3 regions of the Brenneria nigrifluens DSM 30175 genome follow, and region 1 is predicted to be linked to each of the others. Evidence: riboswitches for the same ligand, from Rfam matches in the RefSeq annotation. Region 1 holds a riboswitch; each other region holds the start of a gene.

Region 1 (10,202 bases):
CGGTTCCTGGCACGGCGTGGCGACTTACCTCGCCGTGGGTTGCCTGTTGTCGGCGATTGTCGGGATGCGCATGAAGCCGCAAACGCTGGACTGAGTGTAGCAAAGCCGATGCCGGTGGTGGACGCCGGTATCGGCCTAATGGGCGCGTTTTCTCAGCGGAAACGGTCGATATCTTCACGCTTAAGCCCGATATCTTTTAACCTTTCGTCACTCATTCTCCGTAACGCCTGCCGCGTTTTCTCTTTCAGCCGCCACGCTTGCCATTTCCGGTAGGGCAGAATAACCATTAACCGCCATAGTGATAGGCCGGACCAACGCTGCGAACCGTCTGCTTGATGTTTCATTTTTGCCCCCTTACCCGATTGCGAAGCACTATCATGCGAGGGAAGGCAGGTATAATACAGATGCAGAAAATGAATTTATTTAACATACAGATTGCGTAATATTGCATCTGAATGCTATTTTTTAGCGCAATCTGTACTGGTTATGATGGTATTCACCCCGGGAAATAATACTTATGACGCGTTACCAATATCTTGCTTCGCTGTTGGAACAACGGATAGAACAAGGCTTATACCAGGGCGGCGAACGTCTGCCGTCCGTCCGGGCGCTGAGTTCGGAGCACGGGGTGAGCATCAGCACCGTGCAGCAGGCTTATCATCTGCTGGAGGCGCGTCAGCTTATTATGCCGCAGCCGCGTTCGGGATATTTTGTCGCGCCGCGCAAGGCGACGCCGCCGATGCCCGGTCTGACCCGTCCGGCCCAGCGCCCGGTGGAGATCACCCAGTGGGAGTCGGTGCTGGAGCTGTTCAACAACGCGCCGGCGTGCAATACGTTCAATTTTGGCGGCGGCACGCCGGACATCAGCCAATCGACGATGAAGCCGCTGTGGAAAGCGCTGACCCGGCTCTGCCAGCATCAGGATCAGCGGGTGCTCAATTACGGCAATATACATGGCGCCCCGGAGCTGCGCGCGCAGGTGGCCCGTCTGGCGCTGGACAGCGGCTGCCAGCTTACCGAGGATGATATCGTGATTACCACCGGCTGCCAGGAAGCGCTGTTTACCGCGGTGCGGGCGGTATGCCAGCCGGGGGATATCGTGGCGCTGGAGTCCCCCACCTTTCCCGGCACGCTGCAAATCCTGCGCGGTTTGGGGATTAAGGTGATAGAGATCCCAACCTGCGCGATCACCGGGATCAGCCTGGACGCGCTGAAGCTGGCGCTGGAACAGTGGCCGATCAAGGCGCTGCTGCTGGTGCCGACCTGCAACAACCCGCTGGGGTTCTGCATGCCCGACGAGGAAAAACAGGCGCTGGTCACGCTGGCCCAGCAGTTTGATCTGGCGATTATTGAAGACGATGCCTACGGCGAACTGGTTTACGACTATCCCCGCGCCAGAACCATCAAGTCTTTCGATGAGGACGGCCGGGTATTGCTGTGCAGCTCTTTTTCCAAAACGCTGGCGCCGGGGTTGCGCGTTGGCTGGATAGCGCCGGGGCGTTATCTGGAGCGGGTGATTCATACCAAATACATCAGCACCGGCTATACGGTGACGCATACGCAGCTGGCGGTGGCCGAATTTATCCGCCTGGGCCATTATCAGCCCCATCTGCGGCGTATGCGGATGCAATATAAATATAATCGTGACGACTTTACCTGCTGGATCCGCCACTATTTTCCCTGTGGGATCTGCGTCAGCCGTCCGCAGGGCGGGTTCCTGATGTGGATTGAACTGCCGGAATCTTTTGACTCGCTGCGGCTCAACCGCGAGGTGCGCAAGGCCGGCATCCAGATTGCCGCCGGATCGCTGTTTTCCGCCTCGGGGAAATACCGCAACTGCCTGCGGCTGAATTACGCCTTGCCGTTCACCGACGAAACGGGCACCGGGCTGCGCATCCTGGGAGAAACGGTCAGCCGGATGATGGCCGACCATTAATCGCCGCCTCAGGTAAGGGTCGATGCGGTTTTATGGCGCGCTCCTGCCCAAATAGCCGTCCCAGTCCTTCCATACCGGCTGCAATCCGGCTTGCCTGATCACCTGGGCGACCTCTTCCGGCCGGCGGGCGTCGTGCGGCGCGAACTGTTCCAGTTCGGGGTGGTCGTCGGCATAGCCGCCCGGCTGGGTTTTGGAAAAGGCGCTGACGTTGTTTATCGCGATGGGAACCGCATGATCGCGGAAGAACGGCGACTCGCGGGTGGAGAGCGACAGCTCGATATCCGGCGACAGCAGGCGGAAGGCGCAGATCACCTGCATCAGTTGGGCTTCATCCATCAGCGAGGCGGGCTGGATGCCTCCCGCGCAGGGACGCAGGCGGGGGAAGGAGACGGAATAGCGGCTCTGCCAGTAGGTTTGCTGCAGGTGCAGCAGGTGTTCCGCCACCATATAGCAGTCGGTTCGCCAACTGTCGGACAGACCGATAAGCGCCCCCAGTCCGATCTTGTCGATCCCCGCGCGGCCAAGACGATCCGGCGTCGCCAGCCGCCAATGGAAGTCCTGCTTCTGCCCGCGCAGATGGTGCTGCCGGTAGGTCGCCGGATGATAGGTTTCCTGATACACCATCACCCCGTCCAGCCCCAGGGTTTTCAGTTCCGCGTACTCTTCCTGCGCCAATGGCTGCACCTCGATCATCAGCGCGCTGAAGTGCGGGCGAATCAGCGGGAAGACGCGGCGAAAGTAGTCCATGCCCACTTTGCGCTGATGCTCTCCGGTCACCAGCAGCAGGCTATCGAAGCCCAGCTCCTTGATCGCGGCGCATTCGCGCAGGATTTCCGCGTCGTCCAGCGTCTTGCGCTTGATGTGGTTGCTCATGGAGAAACCGCAGTAGGTACAGTCGTTGGAACACAGGTTGGACAGGTATAAGGGAACGTAGAAGCCGACCGTATTGCCGAAGCGCTGGCGGGTGAGCTGCTGCGCCCGCTGCGCCAGCGGTTCCAGATAAGGGGCGGCGGCGGGGGAGATCAGCGCCATAAAGTCTTCGCGGTCCGGGCGGGCGGCGCCGAGCGCGCGCTCCACGTCGCGTGAGGTTTTGCTATTGATCCTCAGGGTGAGGTCGTCCCAGTCGAGCCGCTGCCAGACGGTTTGAAAGTCGTTTTCCATCAGGCGGCTCCTTGCGTTTGCTGGCGCAGGAAGCCGGTCAGCGGGCTGGTGGCGCTGGCGATGTACTGTTTATTGCCCAGTCCGGCCTGCTGCGCCAGCGCTCCGGCTTCAATGGCGATCCTGAAGGCCTGCGCCATTTTGACCGGATCGCGGGCGACGGCGATGGCGGTATTGACCAGCACCGCGTCGGCCCCCATCTCCAGCGCTTCCGCGGCGTGGCTGGGGGCGCCGATCCCCGCGTCGACGACTACGGGAACGCGGGCCTGTTCAATAATGATGCGCAGAAAATCACGGGTTTGCAGCCCCTGGTTGGAGCCAATCGGCGCGCCCAGCGGCATGACGGCGGCGCAGCCCGCTTCCTCCAGCCGTTTACACAGCACCGGGTCGGCGCCGCAGTAGGGCAGTACGACAAATCCCTCTTTCACCAGTTGCTCGGCGGCCTTCAGCGTTTCAATCGGGTCGGGGAGCAGGTATTTCATATCGGGGTGAATTTCCAGTTTCACCCAGTGAGTGCCCAGCGCTTCACGCGCCAGATGCGCGGCGAACACCGCCTCATCGGCCGTTTTGGCCCCGGAGGTATTCGGCAGCAGCCTGATGCCAAGCTGGCGCAGCGGAGCGAGAATGGCGTCGCTGCCGGCTTTCAGGTCAACGCGTTTCATCGCCATGGTGACCAGCTGCGAGCCGGAGGCGCGTAGTGCGTCCAGCATAATTTCGGGGGTGGCGAATTTTCCGGTGCCGCTCAGCAGCCGGGATGTAAAAGTGGTATCGGCAATGTGCAGCATGTCATCCTCCCGCTATTGCCTGAAAAAGCAGAATATCATCCCCGTCCGCAACCTGACGTTCGGTCCAGGCGTCACGCGGGATAATGGTTTGGTTGATAGCCACCGCCGTGCCGGGCTGGAGACGGTTTACCCGGCTCAGCAGCGCTTCAACCGTTATCGACTCGGTGAGTTCGATGATCTCGTCATTTAAGGTGATGTTCATGCCGGGCTTCCGCAGACCGGGCAGTGCGCCGCCCGGGTGAGTTGCAGGGTGTTCCAGCTTTGCTGCTTGCCGTCAAACAGCCGCAGCTTGCCGCTCAGGGCCGAGGGCAGTCCGGCCAGCAGCTTGATGGCCTCCAGCGCCTGCAGCGTGCCGATTACCCCGACCACCGGGCCGAGCACGCCCGCCGTGCGGCAGTTGCGCTGCGGCTCCGTCGCCTCGGGATAGAGGCAGGCGTAGCAGCCGTGGGCGTAGGGGGGCGTCAGTACCAGCAATTGTCCGCTGAAGCCGACGGCGCTGCCGCTGATCAGCGGCTTGCCGGCGCGGATACAGGCGGCGTTCACCGCATGGCGGGTTTGCATATTATCGCTGCAGTCCAGCACCAGGTCGGCGCGGTTGACGGCGCGCCGCAGCGCCTCGCCGTTCAGCCTTTCGGTAAGGGCAATCGCCTCCGACTGCGGATTTAACGCCTGAAGCTGCCGCTGCGCCAACGCGGCTTTGGGTTTTCCGGTATCGCCGGTGCGATACAGAATCTGCCGTTGCAGGTTGCTGATATGCAGCGCGTCGTCATCGGCGAGCAGCAGGGTGCCGACGCCGGCGGCGGCCAGATAGAGCGAGGCCGGCGCGCCCAGGCCGCCAAGCCCCACCAGCAGCACGCTGGCGGCTTTCAGCTTCTCCTGGCCTTCCGGGCCGATATCCTCCAGCATCAGCTGACGGCTGTAACGCATAAATTCCTGATCGCTAAGTCCGGCTGGGCTGGTGTGGTGGTTCGCGCTCATCTCACGCCTCCCGTCCTTCAATCATGCGCAGCAAGGTTGCCGTAGCCTGGCGCCAGTCCGGCGCCTGGGTAATGGCGCTGACCACGGCGATGCCGCCCACGCCCGTCGCCAGCACCGCCGGCGCCCGGTCGATGCTGATACCGCCGATGGCGACGGTGGGAAAACGATCGCCCAGCGTTTGCAGATGGCGGGCCAGTTCGGCCACGCCTTGCGGCGCGGAAGGCATGTCTTTGGTTTGGGTGGGGAAGATATGGCCGAGGGCGATATAGGACGGATTGATGGCCGCCGCCCGCGCCAGCTCCGCGTCATCGTGAGTGGATACGCCGAGGCGCAGCCCCGCCCGCCGAATAGCGGCGAGATCGGCGCCGTCCAGATCCTCCTGCCCCAGATGCACGCCATAGGCCTGATGTTTCACCGCCAGCCGCCAGTAGTCGTTGATAAACAGCCGCGCCTGATATTGGCGGCCCAGGGCGATGGCGCGGATAATATCCGCTTCCACCTGCTCGTCGGGCAGGTCTTTAATGCGCAGCTGAATGGTTTTGACGCCCGCGCTAAGCAGGCGCTCAATCCACTCGACGCTGTCCACCACCGGGTAGAGGCCGAGCCGCTGCGCGGTGGGAGGAAACGGCGCGGCGATTGGCGATGCCGCCGTCTGAGATAAAGTCATTTGTTCTCCTCCGTTTGCAGGCTGGCGGCGCTGTGGTACAGCTCGCCGCCGCGGGCGCGAAAGGCTTCGGACATGTGCGTCATTCCCACTTCAATGGGCTGCGCCGCGGCTTGCTGTTGTGCCGCGTAATCGCGCACTTCCTGGGAAATTTTCATCGAGCAGAACTTCGGCCCGCACATGGAGCAGAAGTGGGCTATTTTGCCGGACTCCTGCGGCAGGGTTTCATCGTGGTAGGCGCGGGCGGTTTCGGGGTCGAGCGCCAGATTGAACTGATCCTCCCAGCGGAATTCGAAACGCGCCTTGGACATGGCGTTATCGCGGATCTGCGCGCCGGGATGGCCTTTCGCCAGGTCGGCGGCGTGGGCGGCGATTTTGTAGGTAATCAGCCCCTGTTTGACGTCTTCCTTATTCGGCAGCCCCAGGTGTTCTTTCGGGGTGACGTAACAGAGCATGGCGCAGCCGAACCAGCCGATCATCGCCGCGCCGATGCCGGAGGTGAAGTGGTCGTAACCGGGGGCGATATCGGTGGTCAGCGGGCCCAGCGTATAGAACGGCGCTTCGTGGCAGTGCTCCAGCTCTTCGGTCATATTGCGGCGGATCATCTGCATCGGCACATGGCCGGGACCTTCGATCATCACCTGCACATCGTACTCCCAGGCGATTTTGGTCAGTTCTCCCAGCGTATGCAGTTCGGCGAACTGCGCTTCATCGTTGGCGTCCTGAATCGATCCGGGGCGCAGACCGTCGCCCAGCGACAGCGCGACGTCATAGGCGGCGCAGATTTCGCAGATGTCGCGGAAGTGCTCATACAGGAAGCTCTCTTTATGATGCGACAGGCACCACTTGGCCATGATTGAACCGCCGCGCGACACGATGCCGGTCAGCCGTTTGGCGGTCATCGGCACATAGCGCAGCAGCACGCCGGCGTGGATGGTGAAATAGTCGACGCCCTGTTCCGCCTGTTCCAGCAGAGTGTCGCGGAACATTTCCCAGTTCAGGTTTTCCGCTACGCCGTTGACTTTTTCCAGCGCCTGATAGATGGGCACCGTACCGATGGGCACAGGACTGTTGCGCAGGATCCACTCGCGGGTTTCGTGAATATAGCGTCCGGTGGAGAGGTCCATAACGGTGTCCGCGCCCCAGCGGGTGGACCACACCAGCTTTTCCACCTCTTCTTCAATCGAGGAGGTGACGGCGGAGTTGCCGATATTGGCGTTCACCTTCACCAGAAAATTGCGGCCGATAATCATCGGTTCGGATTCCGGGTGATTGATATTCGACGGAATGATGGCGCGCCCGGCGGCCACTTCCTGACGCACGAACTCCGGAGTGATGTTCTCCGGCAGGCGGGCGCCAAACCCCTCGCCGGGATGCTGCTGGCGCAACACCTCGCCGCGGATGCGCTCGCGGCCCATATTTTCGCGGATGGCGATAAACTCCATTTCCGGGGTGATGATGCCCTGGCGCGCATAGTGCAGCTGGGTCACGCATTTGCCCGGTTTAGCGCGCAGCGGACGCGGCAGGTGTTCGAAGCGCAGATGATCCAGTCCGGCATCCGCCAGGCGCTGCTGGGTAAAATCCGAACTGACGGCGGCGAGCGTGGCGCTATCGTTACGCTCGGCGATCCAGTTGGCGCGCAGTCTGGCTAATCCGACGCGCACGTCCGGGCGCGACGCCGGATCGCCGTACGGACCGGCGGTGTCGTACACCGGGATCGGCTCGTTGGGCTGGTATTGCGGATCGTCCTTGCCGCCGCCGACTAACGTCGGGCTAAGCTGGATTTCGCGCATCGGCACGCGAATATCGTCGCGTGAGCCGGTGAGATAAATGCGCCGCGAGTTGGGAAACGCCATCCCCTGCAGCGTATCAATAAACTGCTGGGCGGCCGCGCGCTGGTCGCGACGACTGGTTTTGGGCGGTCGGGATGATGATGTTTTGGTAGACATAGCAAGTTCCTGTGATGCGTAAAGGGAAAATTGCTTGTCTGGAGCTCGGAGGGAGTAATAACGCTAGGTATGCCGGAGCGATTGATGCAGGTCTCAATCAGGCACATTACTCTTGTTCCCTTCGCGGGTATTAACCCGATCAGGTTCCGCGGATCCCGAATTAACGGTCTCAGCCTGCGCATTTTCTTTTCTTGCTTAACACTCAAGAAACGGAAACGCGCTAGGCACTCCGACAAGATAGCCCTACTATTAACGGGCTGATTACAACGGTGACACTTTATGACGCCAGCACGGGCATGTCAAAGCAAGGAAGGCGCATCTGCCTGGATAAACCAGATGCTGAATGGTAACAATATGATAATAAAAAGATATTAATTATCAAAAATCAGCCGGATAACATTGTCTTCCAGCGTGAAACGTTCGGCCAGGGTTTCGCCCACGCGGGACAGCGCCTGCTGGAATTCAATACAGTTTTCATCATCGATGGAGGTCGCCAAATGACCGTCATAAGACGCCATAATCTGCTCTGTGTTGCTTTTTAATGCTTCATCAAGCTGGTTGAAATACGCCTTTTTCTGTTCGCCGAGGACGGCGGCTTCCGGCAATATCCGCTCGTAAACGTGGAAGTGGCCGATCGACAGATAATCGACCAGATTATGGCAAAATTCATCCAGCGCTTTTTCATCCAGCGGGGAGAGCTTTTCTTTGTTCGGCTTAATGCCAACCAGATGGTAGTAAGCAATCAGCAGCTGCTTACGCGCTTGTAGCCATTGGTCGATTAACGCATTATTGCCACCGACGAGGTCAGTCAGGCTTTGTAACTGGTTTAGCATTGTTGGCTCCGTGAATGGTAAAAAATAACCGTAAGTTATGAAAGTTATCTCATCACCCATAGTGGTAAAATGCCAGTGAAGTGATAGTGGAGCAATAGAAAAGATATGGAACAAACGCTAAAAGGTGACGAAACCGGATGGTGGGTGATCAGTCACGCAAACCAGATATGGCTCCCTGAGGGGGAATTGCCGCAGGGAACGGCGTCCAACTGGTCCTTACAGGGGCAGAGCGCCCGACTGATCGGCGAATGGCAGGGGCAGCCCGTCCGGCTGGTCTGCCAGAATCGGGATAGCGGCATGGCATCCGTCCGTCAGCTACTCGACCGGGAAGTCGGTCTTTTTCAAATGGCGGGGCGCGGCGTACAGCTGGCGGAATTTTACCGCGCCCATCGATTCTGCGGCTACTGCGGCCATGAAATGGTGCGCAGTAAAACCGAGCTGGCCTGCCTGTGCCGCCACTGCAAGGAGCGTTATTACCCGCAGATCGCCCCCTGTATCATCGTGGCGATCCGACGCGGCGACGAGATTCTGCTGGCCCAGCACAACCGTCATCGCGGCAATATGTATACGGTGCTGGCCGGGTTCGTCGAGCTGGGCGAAACCCTGGAGCAGACGGTGGCCCGCGAGGTGATGGAAGAAAGCCATATCCGGATCAAGAACCTGCGCTATATCAGCTCCCAGCCCTGGCCTTTCCCGCACTCGCTGATGATGGCCTTTATGGCGGACTATGCGGGGGGCGACATTCAGCACGATCCCGCCGAACTGCGCGACGCCGCCTGGTTCCGCTATGACCAACTGCCCATTTTACCGCCGCCGGGCACGGTGGCGCGCCGCCTGATCGAAGATACGATTGCGCTGTGCCGCGCGTCTCATGAGCACGGTTAGCCAACATGTTACCATCGGGCGCGATAACCCTACGCCGCGGGATAACGACGAAAGGAAAACAGCATGACTGATCTGAAAAACGATCGCTATTTACGGGCCTTGTCGCGCCAGCCGGTTGATGCGACGCCGGTATGGATGATGCGTCAGGCGGGGCGCTACCTGCCGGAATACAAGGCGATCCGCGCTCAGGCGGGCGATTTCATGGCGCTGTGTAAAAACGCGGATCTGGCCTGCGAGGTCACCTTGCAACCGCTGCGGCGCTACGAACTCGACGCGGCGATCCTGTTTTCAGATATCCTGACCATTCCCGATGCGATGGGCCTGGGACTCTATTTTGAAACGGGCGAAGGCCCGCGCTTTCACTCCCCTATTGCCTGCCATGCCGATGTCGTCAAGCTGCCGGTTCCCGATCCGGAGCAGGAACTGGTTTACGTGATGAATGCGGTGCGCACCATCCGCAAAAACCTGGCCGGCGCGGTGCCGCTGATCGGTTTTTCCGGCAGCCCCTGGACGTTGGCGACCTATATGGTGGAAGGCGGCGGCAGCAAAGCCTTCACCATGATTAAAAAAATGATGTTTGCCGAGCCGAAAACGCTGCATCTACTGCTGGATAAGCTGGCGGACAGCGTCATTCTCTATCTGAATGCGCAGATCCGCGCCGGGGCGCAGGCGGTGATGGTATTCGACACCTGGGGCGGCGTGCTCAGCGGCCGGGATTATCGCCAGTTTTCCCTGCATTATATGCACAAGATCGTTGACGGCCTGCGGCGGGAAAACGACGGGCGCCGCGTTCCCGTCACCCTGTTTACTAAGGGCGGCGGCCAGTGGCTGGAAGCGATGGCGGAAACCGGCTGCGACGCGCTGGGGCTGGACTGGACCACCGACATTGCCGATGCGCGCCGCCGCGTCGGCGAGAAAGTCGCCCTGCAGGGCAATATGGATCCGTCTATGCTATATGCGCCGCCGGCGCGTATCGAGCAGGAAGTGGCGTCGATTCTGGCGGGGTTCGGGCAC
Region 2 (10,202 bases), 1.7 Mb from region 1:
CCTGCTGTTGGCGACGCCTATTCTGCTTGGCGTGGCGCTGGTCTGTTTTATGCTGGTGCATATGACCCCGGGCGACCCCCTGGTTTCCGTCATGCCGCCGGACGCCTCCGAAGCGCTGCGCCAGCAGCTGATCCGGGATTATGGCTTCGATAAGCCGTTGCCGGTGCAGTTCGGTCTGTGGCTGTGGCATGCGGTGCAGGGCGATCTGGGCACCTCCATCGCCAGCGGCCGTCCGGTAAGCAGCGAGGTGATGAACGCGGTGAGCTATTCGCTGCGTCTGGCGCTGCTCGCCTCGTTTATCGGATTTGTCCTGGGCAGCCTGTGCGGCTTTGTGGCGGGATATTTCCAGGATAGCTGGATCGACCGCCTTGCCTCCGCCTTTTCCATCTTTGGGGTCAGCGTGCCGCATTACTGGCTGGGCATGCTGCTGGTGATTATTTTTTCTTCCCAGCTCAACTGGCTGCCGGCAACGGGCGGCGGCCCGATGGGGGCGATGGACTGGGCCTGGGATTGGGATCATTTGAAATTTATGTTGCTGCCCGCCATCACCCTTTCGGTCATTCCCACCGGGATTATCGCGCGCACCGTGCGCGTACAGGTGGCGGAAACCCTGGCGCAGGAGTTTATCGTCGGGCTGCGCGCCAAGGGGATCGGCGAGTTCGCGCTGTTTACCCACGTGGCGAAAAACGCCGCCCCCACGGCGCTGGCGGTGATGGGGCTGCAAATTGGCTATCTGATGGGCGGCTCGATCCTGGTTGAAACCGTCTTTGCCTGGCCGGGTACCGGCCTGCTGCTCAATTCGGCGATTTTCCAGCGCGACTTACCCCTGTTGCAGGGCACCATCTGGGTGCTGGCGCTGTTCTTTGTGCTGCTCAATTTGCTGGTCGATATACTGCAAACGCTGTTTGATCCGCGCATCAAGAGGACCTGACCATGAATCTGAATCTGGCTCGTTCGGTGCCGCTGTCGGTGCCGACGGAAAAGTCGCCGGGATACTGGCGGGTGGTGCTGGGACGAGTAATGCGCGATCCTTCGGCGCTGATTGTCGGCGCGGTGATTGCATTACTGCTGGTTATGGCGCTGCTGGGACCCTGGATCGTCCACGGCGATCCCTATGCCACCTCCATGTTTAAACGTCTGAAACCCATAGGCACGCCCGGTTTCCCGCTGGGCTCCGATGAACTGGGGCGCGATATGCTTTCGCGTTTGATGCTGGGCGCGCGGCTGTCGCTGTTTATGGGGATTACCCCGGTGGTGATCGCCTTTTTTATCGGATCGACCATCGGCATTATCGCCGGTTACGCCGGAGGATGGCTGAATACGGTGATCATGCGCACCGTCGATATTTTTTATGCCTTTCCTTCCGTGTTGCTGGCCATCGCCCTCTCCGGCGCGATGGGCGCCGGGGTGGTCAACGCCTTGATCTCTCTGACGCTGGTTTTTGTGCCGCAGGTGGCGCGTATCGCCGAGAGCGTCACGACCCAGGTGCGTAACCGCGACTATATCGAGGCGGCCCGCGCGTCCGGGGCGTCGGCGTTGACCATTATCCGCACTCAGGTGCTGGGCAATGTACTGGGGCCGATCTTCGTGTTTACCACCGGGCTGATTTCGGTATCGATGATTCTGGCGTCGGGGCTCTCTTTTCTCGGCCTCGGGGTAACGCCGCCGGAACCGGAGTGGGGGTTGATGCTCAATACGCTGCGTACCGCGATTTATACCCAGCCGTGGGTGTCCGCGCTGCCTGGGGCGATGATTTTCATCACCTCGATCTCTTTTAATATTCTGGCCGACCGTCTGCGGGTGGCCATGGCGATACGGAGTTGACGATGGATAACCACGACATTGGCGGGCCGGCGCAGCCGCTGCTTATGGGGCAGAAACTGGTCAAGCATTTTCCCGTTAAAGGGGTATTGGGGAAGCGCGCGCTGGTGCGCGCGGTGGACGGCATCGATTTCGCGGTGCTGAAAGGCGAAACCCTCGGGGTGGTGGGGGAGTCGGGGTGCGGCAAATCGACCACCGCGCGCGTGCTGATGCAGTTGATTGAACAGGATGGCGGCGAGCTTATTTTCGACGGACAGTCAGTCGGAAGCCAGCCGCTGCCGCTGCGCCGTTACCGCCGTCAGGTGCAAATGGTGTTTCAGGATAGCTACTCCTCGCTCAATCCGCGCCTCACCATGGAACAGTCGGTGGCGTTCGGTCCGCTGGTGCACGGCACCGGCAAGCGGGAAGCCGGGGAGCGGGCGCGCGACCTGATGGCCCGCGTCGGGCTGGAGCCGGCGCGTTTTGCCGGACGCTACGCGCACGAACTGTCCGGCGGGCAGCGCCAACGGGTAAATATCGCCCGCGCCCTGGCGGTGGATCCGCGCCTGGTGATCCTGGATGAGGCGGTATCCGCGCTGGATAAATCGGTTGAGGCCCAGGTGATCAATCTATTGCTGGATCTGAAAGAGAGTCTGAATCTGACCTATGTGTTTATCAGCCATGATTTGCACGTGGTGCGTTATCTTTCCGACCGCATCATGGTGATGTATCTGGGGGAGGTGGTGGAAATCGGACCGGCGGAGGCGCTGTTCTCCGGGGCGCTGCATCCCTATACCCGCGCGTTGCTCAGCTCCATGCCGTCCATGGATCCCGCGCGGCGCACGCTGAGCTCCCCGCTGAGCGGCGATCCCCCCAGCCCGATCGATCCGCCGGCCGGCTGTCGTTTTCACACCCGTTGCCCCCACGCCGAGGCGGTGTGCGGACAGCGCAAACCGCGGCTGTACTCCGCGTCGGCGCGGCATTCCGCCGCCTGTCTGATGGTCGAACCCGGCGGCGGACACTCGCAGAGTCCCGCCAGCCCTATCTTTGTCAAGGAGGCCTGAATGGCGGAACAACTGATGATTGACGTTCAGGATCTCAAGGTGCGTTTCCGCCGCGGCAGCCAGACGGTATCCGCCGTCAACGGCGTGAGCCTGGCGGTGGCGCGCGGCGAAGTTCTGGCGCTGATTGGCGAGTCGGGTTCGGGGAAGAGCGTGACCCTGCGGGCCTTGATGCGTCTCCATCCTGAGCGCAGCACCGCTATCGAAGGGCGCATTCATATCGCCGGTCAGGATGTGATGGCGCTGGGTAAAAGCCAGCTGCGCGCCTTGCGCGGCCCGGTGGCGGCGATGATCTTTCAGGAGCCGTTGCTGGCGATGGATCCGGTCTATACCGTCGGCGAGCAGATTATCGAGGCGCTGCGCCAGCACCGCCCGATTTCATACGCCGAAGCGCGGATCGCCGCATTGGAGGCGTTGCGGCGGGTACGTATTCCCAGCCCTGAGCAGCGGCTTGACGCCTATCCGCACGAAATGTCCGGCGGCATGCGCCAGCGGGCGATGATCGCCCTGGCGCTGTCGTGCCAGCCGCAGCTCTTGCTGGCCGATGAACCGACCACGGCGCTGGACGCCACGGTGCAGATTCAGATTTTGATTCTGCTGCGCGAGCTACAGCAGGCGCTTGGGCTTTCCATCGTCTTTGTGACCCATGATATCGGCGCGGCCGTCGAAGTGGCCGACCGCGTCGCGGTAATGTACGGCGGGCGCATCGTCGAACAGGCGCCGCTGGATGAATTGTTGCATAATCCGCTTCACCCCTATACCCAGGTGCTGCTGAGCACCCGCCCCAAGGGGGGCCTGAAAAAAGGCGAACGGCTGGTCAGCATTCCCGGCTCGCCGCCGGATCTGACCCGCCTGCCTGCGGGATGCGCGTTTTCTCCTCGCTGTCCGCGCGCCAGCGAGCTGTGCCGCAGCCAGATACCGGCGTCCCGGCAGGTGATTGCCGGACATCAAATTAGTTGTCATCATTGGAACGACGGCGTAGAGGGGCCATCCACCGTCGTGAATTTAAGGAACCATCATGCAAGATAATGCTTTCGCTTTTATGCCCTATCCGCCGGCCGCCGTCGAGCATGCGCCTCAGGGACCGTTATCCGGTTTTACCTTTGCGGTTAAAGATCTGTTCGACGTGGCGGGGTATCCGACCGGAGGCGGTAGCCCCCACATACTCGCCATGTCGGGCATAAAACGGCGTACGGCACCGACGGTACGGCGGCTGCTGGATGCGGGGGCGGAATTCGTCGGGAAGACCCATACCAACGAGATGGCGTTTTCCATGAGCGGCAAGAATGCGCACTATGGCACGCCGCGTAACGGCGCGGCGCCGGAACGCATTCCCGGCGGGTCGTCATCGGGATCGGCGGCGGCGGTGTCCAACCGTCTGTGCGATTTCGCCCTGGGGACGGATACCGGCGGTTCGATCCGCACGCCGGCGAGTTACTGCGGTCTGTTTGGCCTGCGCCCCAGTCACGGACGGATTTCCCTGGACGATTGCCAGCCGCTGGCCCCCAGTATGGATACGGCGGGCTACTTCACCCGCGACGCCGACTTATTCGAGCGGGTGGGGGAGTGTTTGCTGGGTGAGGACGACGCCCCGCTGCCGCCACAAGCGCAATGGGTCATCAGCCATGCGCTGTTTGACCTGCTTCCCGCGGCATCGCAACAGGCGTTGCGGCCCGCGCTGGAAAGTATCAAGGACGTTGCCGGCGAACTGTCGCCGCTGTCCGGCGAGCTTCCCGCGCTGGAAGAGGCCTACTGGGCTTTCCGTTTTATCCAGGGGCGCGAGGCCTGGCTGACGCAGGGGGAAAAAATCACCCGCTACGGTTTTGCGCTGGGGCCGGACGTGGCCGGGCGTTTTGCCTGGGGCGCCGGCGTGACGGACGAGCAGTACCAGAACGCCTGTCGTGTCCGCGAGCGCTTTCGCGACGCCTGGCAGGCGCTGTTGGGCAATCGTATTCTGGTATTGCCCACGGTGCCGGATATTGCGCCGCTGCTGGACGCGCGGGACGAGGATATTGAACAGACCCGGCAGCTGTCGCACCATTTGTTGTCCATTGCCGTGCTGTGCGGCATCCCGCAGCTGAATCTGCCGCTGACGTACAAAGAGGGAGCGCCGCTGGGAATTTCGCTTATCGGACCGCGCGGCAGCGATCTGAGCCTGGTGCGCGCCGCGGCGCGCGTCGCCCGCCGCCATCTTGCCGCGCATTAAGCACAAACTTGCCGCCGCGCGGCAAATTGGCATTGTTGTCGCGGCGTTTGTTGGCGATACTGTACAGGCCTAGCCATAGGCGATGAATTACATGACTCGGGGTGCCCTGGTTTCAACCACAGGGCTGAGAAATACCCGCATTACCTGATCTGGATTATGCCAGCGTAGGGAAGTCACGGTATGCCGACCAACCGGTTACCGCCTTCTTGAACGCCGGTTGGGGGAATGATGAACGCTCGACCTGTCGATTTACCGGCTGCCCAGGCGGCGGCCTCGCTAACGCAATTTCACGCCTTGTCTCCTTTAGTGCACTGTCTCACCAACGATGTGGTGCAATCTTTCACCGCCAACGTGCTGCTGGCGTTGAATGCGTCGCCGGCGATGGTGGTGGATCCCGCCGAAGCCGCGCAGTTCAGCGCCTTGGCCGATGCGCTGCTGATCAACGTCGGCACGCTGGAGCGCCATCGCGCCGACGCCATGCTGGCGGCGGTCCACGGCGCCAATCAGTCCGCCACGCCGTGGGTGCTCGATCCGGTGGCGGTCGGCGGGCTGACTTATCGTAGCGAATTCGCCCATCAACTGCTGCAATTAAAACCGGCGGCCATTCGCGGCAACGCCTCCGAAATCATGGCGTTGGCCGGACTGGGCGCGCGCAGTCGCGGCGTGGACAGCGCCGACGATTCCCATAGCGCGCTGTCCGCCGCCCGCGGGCTGGCCCGCAGGTTCTCCACCGTTGTCGCGGTGACCGGCGAAGTGGACTACGTAACGAACGGTTCTTTTGACTGGGCGATCAGCGGCGGGGATAAAATCATGACCCGCGTGGTGGGAACCGGCTGCGCATTGTCCGCGGTGGTCGCCGCTTTCTGCGCGCTGAAGGGCGATCGCTTATGCCACGTGGCGGCGGCCTGTTACGTGATGTCGCTGGCCGGGCAGCGGGCCGCGCGCCAGGCCCAGGGGCCGGGGAGTTTTATTCCGGCCTTTCTTGACGCTCTCTATGGCCTGCGCGGGGAGGATCTGGCATGAAACGAATCAATGCGTTAACCATTGCCGGCACCGACCCCAGCGGCGGGGCGGGCATTCAGGCCGATCTGAAAACGTTCTCGGCGCTGGGGGCTTACGGCGCCACGGTGATTACCGCGCTGGTGGCGCAGAATACGCGCGGCGTGCAGTCGGTCTACCGCATTGAGCCGGATTTTGTCGCGGCCCAGCTTGATTCTGTGCTGAGCGATGTGCGCATCGACAGCGCCAAGATCGGCATGCTGGCGCAGGCTGATATCGTTGACGCGGTGGCTGAGCGTTTGCGTCATTACGCGGTGCCCCATGTGGTGCTCGACACGGTGATGCTGGCAAAAAGCGGCGATCCGCTGCTCTCGCCCGACGCGGTGGCGTCGATCCGCCGTTTATTGCTGCCGCAGGTATCCATCATTACGCCTAACCTGCCGGAAGCGGCAGCTCTGCTTGATTGCGCGCCGGCCGTGAACGAGCGGGAAATGCGCCAGCAGGGGCAGGCGTTGCTGGATATGGGGTGTCAGGCGGTGCTGATGAAAGGCGGTCATCTGAGCGAGGAGGAGAGCCCGGACTGGCTGTTTAGCCGCAACGCGGCGCCGCAGCGTTTTACCTCTCCCCGCGTCAAAACCCGCCATACCCACGGCACCGGATGCACCCTGTCCGCCGCGCTGGCGGCGCTGCGGCCGCGTCATGCCGACTGGCCGGAGACGGTCGCGGCGGCGAAAAATTATCTGCAAAAAGCGCTTGAGCAGGCCGATACGCTGGAAGTGGGGCAGGGGATAGGCCCGGTGCATCATTTCCATGCCTGGTGGTGATGGCGGGCGAAGTTAAAGGCGCGCGGCGCTAGCCTGGCTGTTAGGTGATTGTCCGGCCGTGCGGGCTGAACCGCCGACCGGACAATCTCCGACGGACTAGGCGATGGTAATGCTCTTATCGAGATAGGTATCCTGCACGGCGTTGATCAGCGCCACCCCTTCCCGCAGGGATTTTTTAAACGCCTTGCGCCCGAGGATCAGGCCCATGCCGCCGGCGCGTTTATTGATCACCGCGGTACGCACGGATTCCTGCAGATCGTTATCGCCGGCGGCGCCGCCGGAGTTGATAAGCCCGGCGCGGCCCAGATAGCAGTTGGCCAGTTGATAGCGCACCAGATCGATCGGGTGATCGGTGGTCAGTTTGTCGTAGACGCGGTCGTCGGTATAGCCGAATTTGACGGCGCGATAGCCGCCGTTGTTTTCCGCCATTTTCTGCTTCACGATATCGGCGCCGATGGTGGCGGCAAGATGGTTGGCCTGGCCGGTGAGATCGGCGCTGGCGTGGTAGTCTACGCCATCTTTTTTGAAGTCGGAGTTGCGCAGATAGGCCCACAGCACGGTGACCATGCCCAGTTCGTGGGCGCGTTCGAACGCGCTTGAGACTTCTTCGATCTGGCGGCGCGACTGTTCAGAGCCGAAATAGATGGTGGCGCCCACGGCGACCGCCCCCAGATTGAACGCCTGCTCAACGCTGGCGTACAGCGTCTGGTCGTACTGGGTGGGATAACTCAGGGTTTCGTTGTGGTTGAGCTTGACCAGAAACGGGATCTTGTGCACGTAGCGGCGCGAAACCGCAGCCAGTACGCCATAGGTGGACGCCACGCAGTTACAGCCCGCTTCGATCGCCAGTTCAACGATATTTTTGGGGTCGAAATAGATCGGGTTGGCGGCGAAGGACGCGCCGGCGGAGTGCTCGACCCCCTGATCGACCGGTAAGATGGACAGATAGCCGGTGCCGGCCAGCCGGCCGTGGTTGAACAGCGTTTGCATCGAGCGCAGCACGCCGTTGGGGCGATTGTTATCGATCATCACCCGATCGACGAAGTCGGCGCCCGGAAGGTAGAGGTTTTCAGCGGGGATGGTGGTACAGCGGTGTTGCAACAGATCTTCCGCTTCCTTACCTAATAACTGTGCAATATCAGTCATGATTGACTCCTGGTTTGGCTTTTCCTTATCGCCGTCTCAGGTGATTTCGCTTGTTATTCTGAGTTTGTAGCCATTATGCGGACCCTGCGTCTGCTCCAGGATCAATGGTTACGGCGCAATGAAAAAGCGGTGATTGAGGTCGCTAAGACAGGATGAACGACATCCTGACGATCGAAACAATAGATGCGATCGTCGATAAATGCCATTTTGCGCCACACATTATCCACGGCGGCGGGCGGTTTTGTGAAACATCTCAAGGGTTGAACGCCCGTGCTCGGCGCAGCGGGCTATCAGCCAATCCCGCAACCTGAAATATGCAGCGGCGATATGCGGTTGCGCTCTCGTTAATTTTGCTTATAAATAAGCAGGTTGTCTCCCTGATGATGAATAAGGGTGGTAACCTGTGAACGATAAGGCATGACGGATAGTAATTAGAGGAAAGTAAGTATGGCGGGTTCAACGCGCAGCATTATGGTTTCAAACGGACTTCAGACGATACTCAATATCGGACTGCTGATATTGGCGACCATTCTGGTGATCTTTCTGGGGAAGGAAACCTACCATTTGGCGCAGGTGCTGCTGGTCACCAATGAGAAAGAGTCGTCCTATCAGCTGATTGAAAGCATCGTCATCTACTTTCTCTACTTCGAGTTTATCGCGCTGATCGTCAAGTATTTTCAATCGGGATACCATTTTCCGCTGCGCTATTTTGTCTATATCGGCATCACGGCGATTATCCGGCTGATTATCGTCGATCACAAAAATCCCATCGATACGCTGATTTACGCCGCCTCCATCCTGCTGTTGGTGATTACGCTCTATCTGGCGAACAGTAATCGCCTGAGGCGCGAATAGTTCTCGGCTGACCCCACCCCGACCCACCCCTTCGCAGGGGCTGTCTCTTAGTCACATATTTACTGTTAACGGTATATGTGAGTTCAGCGCTATTTCGTGCGCTAGAAGGGCGTCATTTCTCTGCTATGTCGCAGCACGCGCCCGACGCAGGGTGGTTCAAGCGCCACCACCCTCCGGACCCGGGCTTGTGGCTGAAATCACGTCGCTGACGCGATGCCTTCGGCGGTCGCCCCCTTCCCCGAACCGCCAGTGACGGAATACTCGTCTCATCCCTGAGACTCGCCCTACCGGGCCAGCGCGGCACTGGCTTGCGCCGCTTCCCTGCGGCGCATTCGCGGGGTCGTCCACCTCAGCGTGATTTCTTACGCCGACGAAAAGCAAAAAACAAAGAACCAAGAATGAACCCAAGACCAGAATACACATGGCCTCTAGAGGTTCCTTGGATTTGTGTATAAGAGACAGCTGACAAGGGGGAGGCCGGGAGGGGGGGAGCGGCAGGCGTCGCTGGGGCGGTGATTCACCCCAGCAGCGCGCACTGCGGCGGCAGATGACAACGGATGGCCGCCGGGATCACTTCGATACGAAAACGATTCGCCTTGAGCGGTTCGCCGTCCAGATTAAACGTCATCTCATCGGGGGCGGTAATTTCCAGCCAGGGCAGGGTGGCGGAAATCAGATTCTGGTTTTCGCCGTCGGTAAACCAGGCCTGCAGCATATTGGGCAACAGCTCCTGCGCCGACAGGATGCGCAGTTCCAGCAGACCGTCATTGATTAATCCATCCGGGCAGAGCAACTGACCACCGCCGGCCTGACGGCCGTTTCCCACCGCAATGACCAGCGTGTCTCCCGACCAGTTGAAGTCCGGCCCGCGAATTTCGCAGCGTTCCGCTTGCAGCATATCCATGCGCAGCAGCGCGTGCAGAATATAGGACGCGCCGCCGAGCGCCGATTTCATTCTCGCCGGGGTTTCGGTGGTAATACGGGTAGCGAATCCGCCGGTCGCCATATTGATGAAATAGTGCTCGTCATTCACTTTCGCCAAGTCAATGGCGCAGGCCCGGCCTTTGACGGCCAGCGTCAGGGCGTTGCGCAGGTCGAGGGGAATCTGGCAACTGGTGGCGAAATCGTTGGCGGTTCCCAACGGGATAATCCCCAGACAAGGGCGTGCCGTCGCGGGCTGAACCGCCAGCGCGCCGGCAACTTCATTGATTGTGCCGTCGCCCCCGGCGGCGATGACGTTCTCCACTTTTAGCCGGGCGGCTTCCTCTACATAGCGCCGCGCGTCGCCAAACTCCCAGGTTACTCTGACGA
Region 3 (10,202 bases), 1.1 Mb from region 1:
TGATTTTGTGCTGAATAAACCTCGCTATAAAGGCGCCAGCATCCTGCTGGCCCGTGAAAACTTCGGCTGCGGTTCGTCGCGCGAGCACGCGCCCTGGGCGCTGACCGACTACGGCTTCAAGGTGGTGATCGCCCCGAGCTTCGCCGATATTTTCTACGGCAACGCGTTTAACAACCAACTGCTGCCGGTGACGCTGAGCGAAGCGGATGTGGATACGCTGTTCAAACTGGTCGACGGCGAGCAGGGCATTACCTTTACCGTCGATCTGGAAAACCAGACCGTGCTGGCGGGCGGCAACAGCTACCCGTTCGAAATCGACGGCTTCCGCCGCCACTGCATGCTTAACGGCCTGGACAGCATTGGGCTGACATTGCAGCACGACGCCGCCATTACCGATTATGAACGGCAGCAACCGTCGTTCCTGCATTGATAGCACTTACCGGTGACGCGGGTTCGCCGGTGATAACGCACGATCGATAATCATCAGGAGGTTCCCCCGTCGGGAACCTCTTTTTTATGGCGCGCCAGTCACGGCGCACATAAAAAAAAAGCCAGCGGAAAGTTTCGCTGGCTGGTGAAATGCACCATTACTCAGAATTATTCTCTTATCGTTCTCTGCGACTATATCCAGTGACGATATTCTTCCTCCGACATTTCCGCTATTTGCCACTGCGTCGCCTGCTGCAATAACGCTATCCGCTGCCGGGCAGAGAGCCAGCACAGCCATTTCGCCCGGCACGTTGTGAGATAGGTCTGATAGAACCGGTACAGTGTCGAGATTGTCATAAGCCACCTCCGCGCTTTCATTATGGGAAAGTATCAACGTAATATAGGGAAAGATAAATTGATGACTTCAAGGCCAGGAGTTCCTCTTTTATGACTTCATCCCGTCTGCAACAACAGTTCGTGCGCCTATGGCAACGCTTTCAGGGACAGACCACCGCCACCACGCTGCAAGAGCTGGCGAGCGTTCTGAGCTGTTCACGCCGCCATATCCGCTCGCTGCTGGGCGCCATGCAGCAACAGGGCTGGATTACCTGGCAGGCGGAAGCGGGACGGGGCAAACGCTCGCTGCTGACCTTTATCTACACCGGGCTGGCGCTGCAACAGCAGCGGGCCGAGGACCTGCTGGAGCAGGACCGCATCGATCAGTTGGTGCAGTTGGTGGGGGATAAAGACACCGTACGGCAAATGCTGCTGGCGCACCTGGGCCGCAGTTTCCGCCAGGGCAAACATATTCTGCGCATTCTTTACTATCGCCCGCTGCGCAATCTGCTGCCGGGTTCCGCCCTGCGGCGCTCGGAAATGCATATCGCCCGGCAGATTTTCAGCGGCCTGACCAATATAAATGAGGAAAACGGGGAACTTAAACCCGATCTGGCGCACCACTGGCAAATGTTGTCCCCGCTGCACTGGCGGTTTTATCTGCGCCCGTCGATTCGTTTTCATCACGGGCGCGAGCTCGCCATGCAAGACGTGATCGCCTCGCTCACCCGGCTCAATGCGCTTCCCTTGTTCTCCCATATCGCTAGCGTGACCTCGCCGATGCCGTTCGTGATCGACGTCCGGCTGAGCAGCCCCGACGACTGGCTGCCCTGGCTGCTGGGCAGCGTGCCGGCCATGATCCTGCCGGAGGAGTGGCGCACCCTGCCTGATTTCGCCCGCCAGCCTATCGGAACCGGCCCTTACTCCGTGACGCGCAACAATAATAATCAGCTGAAAATAAAGGCGTTTGATGACTACTTCGGCTATCGGGCGCTAATTGACGAGGTCAATATCTGGGTGCTGCCCGACGCCACCGAGGTGTATCCCTGCTCCCTGCACCTGGAATCGGATGATTCATCTCACGATGAGTTGGAAAGCCGTATGGAAGAGGGGTGCTACTTCCTGCTGTTCGATAAGCGTTCGCCGCTCGCCGGTCAGCCGCAGGTGCGCCGCTGGCTGTGCCGGATATGCAACCCGATCGCCCTGCTCGGCCACGCGGATAGCGCGCATCAGCGCGACTGGTCGCCGGCCTATAGCCTGCTGCCCCGCTGGCATTACCGGCAGCGGGACGAAGCGCAGGAAAAACCGGCGGAACTGAAACAGCTCACCCTGACCTTCTATCATGACCATCCCGAATATCAGATGATCGGTGAAATAATAAAGAAAGTGCTTAAAGCGCACGGCGTTAAACTGACCATCCAAACGGTGACCTACGAGGATTGGCATCAGGGGGAAGCGCGGAGCGATATCTGGCTGTGCAGCGTCAACTGCTATCTGCCCCTGGAATTTTCGCTGTTTGCCATGCTTTACGAACAGCCGTTGATGCAGCATTGTCTGGAGGAAGATCTGCTTCAGGACGCCGGCCTGTGGCGCAGCAAAGCGCTGCCGATGGCGGAATGGAGCGAAAAACTGGTGCGTAGCGGTCAGTTGCATCCGCTGTTTCACAACTGGCTGCAACTACAGGGACAGCGCAGCATGCGCGGCATCCGTATGAATACCCTGGGATGGTTCGATTTCAAATCCGCCTGGTTCGCCCCGCCGGAAAACTGACGACCCGGCTTTCCCTGCCCTCCCCAAGCCTTTACAATAGGCCGTTCTCAACGGGGTGCGAAAACGGCTTTATCAACTGTCTCTAACGCGTTTTTCGCTGAGAAAATACCCGTCGAACCTGATCCGGTTAATACCGGCGAAGGGATTTGAGAGTGTTCATCGCTGACTCAAAGACCTTTGCCACCCTATAACGACAGGAGTGCAAAGTGTTAATTACATCGCTATTAAAACAAAACGGGTTAAAACCCGGGCCGCTGAAACGCCCGCTTTCCCTGTGGAAAAAAATCCTTCCCTGCCTGCTGCTGATGTCGGCGCCGGCGTTCGCCAAACCGGCGCTCACCGTTTACACCTACGACTCCTTCGCGTCCGAATGGGGCCCCGGCCCGGTGATCAAAACCGCTTTTGAAAAAGAGTGTGAGTGCGAACTGAATTTTGTGGCGCTGGAAGATGGCGCCTCGCTGCTGAACCGCCTGCGCATGGAGGGCAAAAACAGCAAAGCGGATATCATTCTGGGGTTGGATAATAACCTATTGCAGGCGGCGGAACAGACCGGGCTATTTAGCCGACACCAGTTGGATACCGCCGCGGCCGTGAAGGTTCCCGGCGGCTGGAACAACGCCACCTTCGTGCCCTATGACTACGGCTATTTCGCCTTTGTCTACAACAAGGAGAAGCTGAAGAATCCCCCCCGGAGCCTGCATGAACTGGTCGACAGCAGCGAGCCGTGGAAAGTGATTTATCAGGATCCCCGCACCAGCACCCCGGGATTGGGGCTGCTGCTATGGATGCAGCAGGTGTACGGCGAACAGGCGCCGCAGGCGTGGCAAAAGCTGGCGAAAAAAACGGTTACCGTCACCAAAGGCTGGAGCGAAGCCTACGGTCTGTTTCTGAAAGGCGAGGCCGACCTGGTGCTCAGCTACACCACTTCCCCGGCCTATCACATCATTGAAGAGAAAAAAGACAGCTACGCCGCGGCAAACTTCAGCGAAGGGCACTATCTGCAAATCGAAGTCGCCGGACAGCTGGCGTCCAGCAAAAACCCGGCGCTGGCGAAACGCTTTATGCAGTTCATCCTGACGCCGGCATTCCAACAGGCGATCCCCACCACCAACTGGATGTATCCGGTGACCGACACCGAGCTGCCGCCCGGCTTCGCCTCGCTTGCCGTACCGGAAAAAGCCTTGCAATACAGCGCACAGCAGGTAGCGGAACAGCGGAATAACTGGATCCAGGCATGGCAACGCGCCGTCAGCCGCTGACCGCAGGCAGCCTGTGGCCGGGCGGACTGGCCGCCACGCTGCTGATCTCGGTGGCGCTGCTGGCTTTCGGCGCGCTGTGGCTACAGGCGCCGGAAAACCAGTGGCGGACGCTATGGCGCGATAGCTATCTGTGGCATGTTATCCGCTTCACCTTCTGGCAGGCATTTTTATCCGCCCTGCTCTCCACCCTGCCGGCGGTCTTCCTCGCCAGAGCGCTTTATCGCCGGCGTTTCCCCGGCCACCGCTGGCTATTGCGGCTGTGCGCCATGACCCTGGTGCTGCCGGTGCTGGTGGCGGTTTTCGGCCTGCTGAGCGTTTACGGCCGCCAGGGCTGGCTGGCGCATCTGCTGGAGGCGGCGGGTCTTCCCTACCGCTTCTCCCCTTACGGACTGCAAGGCATTCTGCTGGCGCATATTTTCTTCAACCTGCCGCTGGCGACCCGTCTGCTGTTGCAGTCGCTGGAGGGCATCGCCACGGAACAGCGTCAGTTGGCGGCCCAACTGGGCATGAACGGCTGGCAGCATTTCCGCATTGTCGAATGGCCCTGGCTGCGCCGGCAGATCCCGCCCACCGCCGCGCTTATCTTTATGCTCTGTTTCGCCAGCTTCGCCACCGTGCTGTCGCTGGGGGGAGGACCGCGGGCCACCACCATCGAACTGGCTATTTATCAGGCGCTGAGCTTTGATTACGATCCGTCGCGCGCCGCGCTGCTGGCGCTTATTCAGATGACCTGCTGCCTTGGGCTGGTGCTGCTGAGCCAACGATTAGGCCGCATGCTGCCGGTGGGCAGCACCCGGCAACTGGCATGGCGCAACCCGCAGGACAGCCTGTTCAGCCGGATCTGCGATAGCCTGCTGATCGGCGCGGCACTGCTGTTGATCGTGCCGCCGCTGCTGGCGGTGGCGGCAGACGGCGTCAACCGCTCCCTGCTCAGCGTATTGCAACAGCCCGCGCTGTGGCAAACGCTGTTCACGTCGCTGCGTATCGCCGTGGCCGCCGGCGTTATCTGCGTCATCCTGACCATGATGCTGCTATGGAGCAGCCGGGAACTCAAGCTGCGCCACCGGCCGCTATCCGGCCAGCTGATGAATCTGAGCGGCATGCTGATCCTCGCCATGCCCGGTATCGTGCTGGCGACCGGTTTTTTCCTGCTGCTGAACAATACGCTGGGATTGCCGCAATCCCCTTATGCCCTGGTGGTGCTGACCAACGCGCTGATGGCCATCCCCTATGCGCTCAAAGTGCTGGAAAATCCGATGGTGGATATCGCCGAACGCTATAATCAACTCTGCCTGTCGCTGGATATCCGCGGCTGGCGGCGGCTGAAAATTATTGAATTGAAGGCGTTGAAACAGCCGCTGGCTCAGGCGCTGGCGTTTGCCAGCGTGCTGTCGATCGGCGATTTCGGCGTTATCGCCCTGTTCGGCAATGAGCAGTTCCGCACCTTGCCCTTTTACCTTTATCAGCAGATTGGAGCCTATCGCAGCGCCGACGGCGCCGTTACCGCGCTGTTGCTGATGCTGCTGTGCTTCATGCTGTTCACCCTGATTGAAAAACTGGCGGATCGCGATGATCTTTCTCGATAAACTGACCTATCTCTACCAACAGATGCCCATGCGCTTCGACCTCCAGGTGCTGCCGGGAGAACGCATTGCCGTTCTCGGTCCCAGCGGCGCGGGGAAAAGCACCCTGCTGAACCTGATCGCCGGTTTTCTGCCGGCTGACGGCGGCGAACTGCGTCTGAACGGGGAAGACCATCGCCATACCCCGCCCGCCAGGCGTCCGGTCTCCATTCTGTTTCAGGAAAACAACCTCTTTCCGCACCTGACCATCGAGCAAAATATCGCCCTGGGGCTGAATCCCGGTTTGCGGCTCAATGCCGACCAGCGCGAAACCCTGCGGCATATTGCGCAGCAGGTCGGGTTAAGCGAGTTATTCCAGCGCCTGCCCTCGCAGGTTTCCGGCGGCCAACGGCAGCGTGCGGCGCTGGCCCGCTGTCTGGTGCGCCATCAGCCTATTTTGCTGCTGGATGAACCCTTCTCCGCGCTCGATCCCGCATTACGCCTGGAGATGCTGCAACTGGTGGAACAGGTGTGCGATGAACGCCGGCTGACGCTGCTGATGGTGTCGCACAATCTGGATGATGCGCAATATATCGCCAGTCGGGCCGTCACCGTGTCTGAAGGGCGCATCATCGACAACCGGAAACTCAAATAAAGCGGTCATAACGTCATTTACCGTTCTGGTTAAAACTAACGCCATTGCATAAAAGGAAATGTTAATAAAAGGAAATAAAAGCGGCTATTTTACGACGTAAATAGACGCTTCTTCACACCATATTGTGATCTACCCGGTTATTCTGGGAAAAACTTTAAACTGATGCGTGAAACGCGCTAAAAAATAAAATATGCTACCTGATAACAAACATAGAGCAACGTGGCAATTACCCTATAACAACAGCCACGCAACATAATAACAACATCACCATTCTTAATGGGTAGAGATAATAATGCTTTTGATTTAGTTGGCTATTTTCCCGACTTTTTCTAAATACGCATAAACCAAACAACCCATTATTTCTGTTCTATTTTATTATCCATACTATTTTTATATTACTGAAAGCCACCAGAAAAACTCATTACACCCAACATATTTACCAATGTTTTCAAGAAAGAACCCGATCAATCCGCAGGCTGCGATCAATAAAGTAAATGGCAGGAGGTGATATTAATTAACAATTAAATAACCAAATTTAACACAAGAACAACAAATACTTTGATCGAGATTGATAATAAAAGATATGCCGATTTTTTACATCCTGGCGTGATACCGATTAATAATGCAAATGTGAAATAATAAGCCGGCTATTATTAATTTGCGCTCAGGACGCAAGAAATGCGTTAACAGCCTCCCAGCGGGGATTTGTTATCAATCTCAATCAAAGTCACCAATTTGATACGGAATATATTTACTCTCGGCATCGGTTTGTGTAACGCATGCCGCAGAGGTGGAAGCAAAAGCCCTGGCAAGCGTGCACGATGCGTCGTTACCAGCCTCGTGGGCTATTGCCGTCTTACTCAGGGAAAGCCCCTGGCAAATATATTGCTCAATTGGAGACCACCATGGCCGTAACACAAATTGATGATCTTGACTCCTTGGTTGCCCGGGTAAAAAAGGCCCAACGCATCTACGCCGATTATACGCAGGAACAGGTAGATAACATCTTCCACGCCGCCGCGCTCGCCGCCGCCTCATATCGCATTCCGCTGGCGAAAATGGCGGTGGAGGAATCAGGTATGGGCGTGGTGGAGGATAAAGTAACCAAGAACCACTTCGCATCCGAATACATATACAACGCCTATAAAAATGAGAAGACCTGCGGCATCCTGTCGGAAGATGACGCCTACGGCACGATCAGGATCGCCGCGCCCGTCGGTCTGATCTGCGGTATCGTTCCCACCACCAACCCGACCTCCACCGCCATTTTCAAGGCGCTGATCAGTCTGAAAACGCGCAATGGCATTATTTTCTCGCCGCACCCGCGGGCGAAAAACTCCACCAACAGGGCGCTCGAGATCGTGCTTCAGGCCGCGGTCGCCGCAGGCGCTCCGGAGGATATCATCGGCTGGATTGCCGAGCCCTCCATTGACCTGACCAACCAGTTGATGCATCACCCGGATATCAATCTGATCCTCGCCACCGGCGGTCCGGGAATGGTAAAGGCGGCCTACAGCTCCGGAAAACCGGCCCTGGGCGTCGGCCCCGGAAACACGCCGGTGGTGGTGGATGAAAGCGCCGACGTCAAACGGTTCGTCGCCTCCATTCTGATGTCGAAAACCTTCGATAACGGCATGATCTGTTCGTCCGAGCAGTCCGCCGTCGTCGTCAAGAGCATTTACGACGACGTGCGCGCGAATTTTAGCGCTCAGGGCGGCTATATCCTGCAGGGCAACGAACTTGCGGCGGTAGGCGAAATCCTGAGAAAGAACGGCGGGCTGAATGCCGCCATCGTCGGCCAGTCGGCGGTAAAGATTGCCGAAATGGCGGGCATCAGCGTCCCGCCGGATACCAAGGTGCTGATTGGCGAAGTCAGTAAAGCCGATGAGACCGAACCTTTCGCCCATGAGAAACTCTCCCCCACGCTGGCGCTGTACCGGGCGCAGAATTTCAGCGAAGCGGTCGATATCGCTGAAAAACTGCTCAATATGGAAGGTATCGGCCACACCAGTTGCCTGTACACCGACCAGGATAACCATGCCCACCGCGTGCTCTATTTCGGTGAAAGGATGAAAACCTCCCGGGTGCTGATCAATACGCCTACCTCTTACGGCGGCATCGGCGATCTGTACAACTTCAAGCTGGTGCCTTCGCTGACGCTGGGCTGCGGCTCCTGGGGCGGCAACTCCGTCTCGGAAAACGTGGGTCCCAAACACCTTCTCAATATAAAAACCGTAGCCAAGCGAGCGGAAAATATGTTGTGGCATAAACTTCCCAAATCCATCTATTTCCGGCGTGGTTCGCTTCCCGTCGCCCTGTCAGAGGTCGTACAAGACGGTGCGAAACGCGTATTTATCGTCACCGACCGTTTTCTGTTCAACAACGGCTATGCCGATCAGGTGATATCGCGTCTGAAACAGCACGGCGTCGCTACCGAAGTGTTCTTTGAAGTAGAAGCCGACCCGACGCTGAGCGTTGTTCGCAAGGGAACAGAGCAGGTGAACGCTTTCGGACCGGATGTGATCATCGCGCTGGGCGGCGGTTCGCCGATGGATGCGGCCAAACTGATGTGGGTGATGTATGAACACCCGGAAACCCGTTTCGACGACCTGGCGTTGCGCTTTATGGATATCCGCAAACGCATCCACACCTTCCCGAAAATGGGGGTGAAAGCGCGGATGATCTGCGTGCCCACCACCTCCGGCACCGGCTCCGAAGTGACGCCGTTCGCCGTGGTGACCGACGATGCGACGGGCCAGAAATATCCGCTGGCGGACTATGCGCTGACCCCGGATATGGCGATCGTCGATGCCGACCTGGTGATGACCATGCCGAAATCGCTGTGCGCCTTCGGCGGTCTGGATGCGGTCACCCACGCCACGGAAGCCTATGTGTCGGTGCTGGCCAATGAATTCAGCGACGGACAGGCACTGCAGGCGCTGAAACTGCTGCACGGCAATCTGGTTACCAGCTATCAGGAAGGGGCGAAAAACCCGGTGGCGCGCGAAAAAGTGCACAGCGCGGCGACCATTGCCGGTATCGCCTTTGCCAACGCCTTCCTAGGCGTGTGCCATTCCATGGCGCATAAGCTGGGTTCCGAATTCCATATTCCGCACGGTCTGGCCAACGCCATGCTGATCTGCAATGTGATTCGCTATAACGCCACCGATAAACCGACCAAACAGGCGACGTTCAGCCAATACGGCTACCCGCAGGCGCGCAAACGCTATGCGGAAATCGCCGATCATCTGGCGCTCAGCGCTCCCGGCGACGACGTGGGGCAGAAAATCGACAAACTGCTGGCCTGGCTGGAGGAAGCCAAGGCGGCGCTGGACGTTCCGGCCAGCATTCGCGACTTCGGCGTGCAGGAAGAGGCGTTTCTGGCCAAGGTGGATAAACTGTCCGAGGACGCGTTCGACGACCAGTGCACCGGCGCCAACCCGCGCTACCCGCTGATCTCCGAACTGAAGCAGATTCTGCTGGATACCTACTACGGTCGTTCCTACAGCGATACGCCGAAGCAGGCCGCGGAATCCAAAGCAACCACCAACGGCGGTAAAAAAGGGAAAGCGAAAGGCTGATAGCTAATCTCTACCCACCTCTGCGGGCTTATGCGCAACGGCGCATAAGCCCCTGTTTGACGGCCCCCTGCAAGAACAGACAGTTATCGCTATCTTTTCCCGGCAGCAGGGCGAAAATCACCAAATGTGATCCACTCGCGGATTTTTGATGTTTTTCCCCTGTGGGTATTGTGTCTTTTTCATCAGTCGTGTTTATATAAAGCGGTTGCATACCATTAACAGGAATCCCATGAGACAGGCTTCTTCCACTTCAGCACTACTAAGCACCGCGCATGTTGACGCGGTCGTCGTCGTGCGCGTGGTCGTGGTGGTCGTCGGCAGCGCGCCGTAACGGGTTCCGAATCAAACCAAGATTCCCAAACCCCGCCGGCGCAAGCCGAGCGGGGTTTCTTGTTTCCACCCTCCCCGCTCCGCCACCGCGCCGGCCCTGATAAAGGATATGATCATGCGTTATACAGGCGCCCAATTGATTGTCCGGCTGCTCGAACGGCAAGGCATCACCACGGTGGCAGGCATTCCCGGCGGCGCTGCCCTGCCGTTATACGATGCGCTCGGCCAAAGCAAAACCATCCGCCATGTGCTGGCGCGCCATGAACAGGGCGCCGGCTTT

Evidence for each region. A riboswitch is a leader RNA that binds a small molecule or an ion and turns the genes downstream of it on or off. The one in region 1 is predicted to bind thiamine pyrophosphate.
Region 2: another riboswitch for thiamine pyrophosphate. It lies ahead of thiM (hydroxyethylthiazole kinase); the one in region 1 lies ahead of thiC (phosphomethylpyrimidine synthase ThiC).
Region 3: another riboswitch for thiamine pyrophosphate. It lies ahead of thiB (thiamine ABC transporter substrate binding subunit); the one in region 1 lies ahead of thiC (phosphomethylpyrimidine synthase ThiC).

Annotation. Positions count from the first base shown of each region.
Region 1 is NZ_CP034036.1:4,501,355-4,511,556, reverse strand. Features, by position in the region: gene shiA (shikimate transporter) at 1-94, shown strand, start outside; gene EH206_RS21155 (DUF1127 domain-containing protein) at 153-287, opposite strand; gene EH206_RS21150 (aminotransferase-like domain-containing protein) at 518-1,936, shown strand; gene thiH (2-iminoacetate synthase ThiH) at 1,967-3,097, opposite strand; gene EH206_RS21140 (thiazole synthase) at 3,097-3,879, opposite strand; gene thiS (sulfur carrier protein ThiS) at 3,881-4,081, opposite strand; gene EH206_RS21130 (HesA/MoeB/ThiF family protein) at 4,078-4,857, opposite strand; gene thiE (thiamine phosphate synthase) at 4,859-5,524, opposite strand; gene thiC (phosphomethylpyrimidine synthase ThiC) at 5,521-7,470, opposite strand; TPP riboswitch at 7,570-7,712, opposite strand; gene EH206_RS21115 (Rsd/AlgQ family anti-sigma factor) at 7,842-8,303, opposite strand; gene nudC (NAD(+) diphosphatase) at 8,409-9,188, shown strand; gene hemE (uroporphyrinogen decarboxylase) at 9,252-10,202, shown strand, end outside.
Region 2 is NZ_CP034036.1:1,355,785-1,365,986, forward strand. Features, by position in the region: gene EH206_RS06225 (ABC transporter permease) at 1-931, shown strand, start outside; gene EH206_RS06230 (ABC transporter permease) at 934-1,824, shown strand; gene EH206_RS06235 (ABC transporter ATP-binding protein) at 1,827-2,864, shown strand; gene EH206_RS06240 (ABC transporter ATP-binding protein) at 2,865-3,890, shown strand; gene EH206_RS06245 (amidase) at 3,880-5,067, shown strand; TPP riboswitch at 5,155-5,255, shown strand; gene thiM (hydroxyethylthiazole kinase) at 5,296-6,090, shown strand; gene thiD (bifunctional hydroxymethylpyrimidine kinase/phosphomethylpyrimidine kinase) at 6,087-6,890, shown strand; gene fbaB (class I fructose-bisphosphate aldolase) at 6,987-8,036, opposite strand; gene psiE (phosphate-starvation-inducible protein PsiE) at 8,484-8,891, shown strand; gene yegS (lipid kinase YegS) at 9,409-10,202, opposite strand, start outside.
Region 3 is NZ_CP034036.1:746,577-756,778, reverse strand. Features, by position in the region: gene leuD (3-isopropylmalate dehydratase small subunit) at 1-430, shown strand, start outside; gene sgrT (glucose uptake inhibitor SgrT) at 622-786, opposite strand; gene sgrR (HTH-type transcriptional regulator SgrR) at 877-2,535, shown strand; TPP riboswitch at 2,577-2,698, shown strand; gene thiB (thiamine ABC transporter substrate binding subunit) at 2,808-3,794, shown strand; gene thiP (thiamine/thiamine pyrophosphate ABC transporter permease ThiP) at 3,770-5,380, shown strand; gene thiQ (thiamine ABC transporter ATP-binding protein ThiQ) at 5,364-6,011, shown strand; gene adhE (bifunctional acetaldehyde-CoA/alcohol dehydrogenase) at 6,917-9,592, shown strand; gene ilvB (acetolactate synthase large subunit) at 10,038-10,202, shown strand, end outside.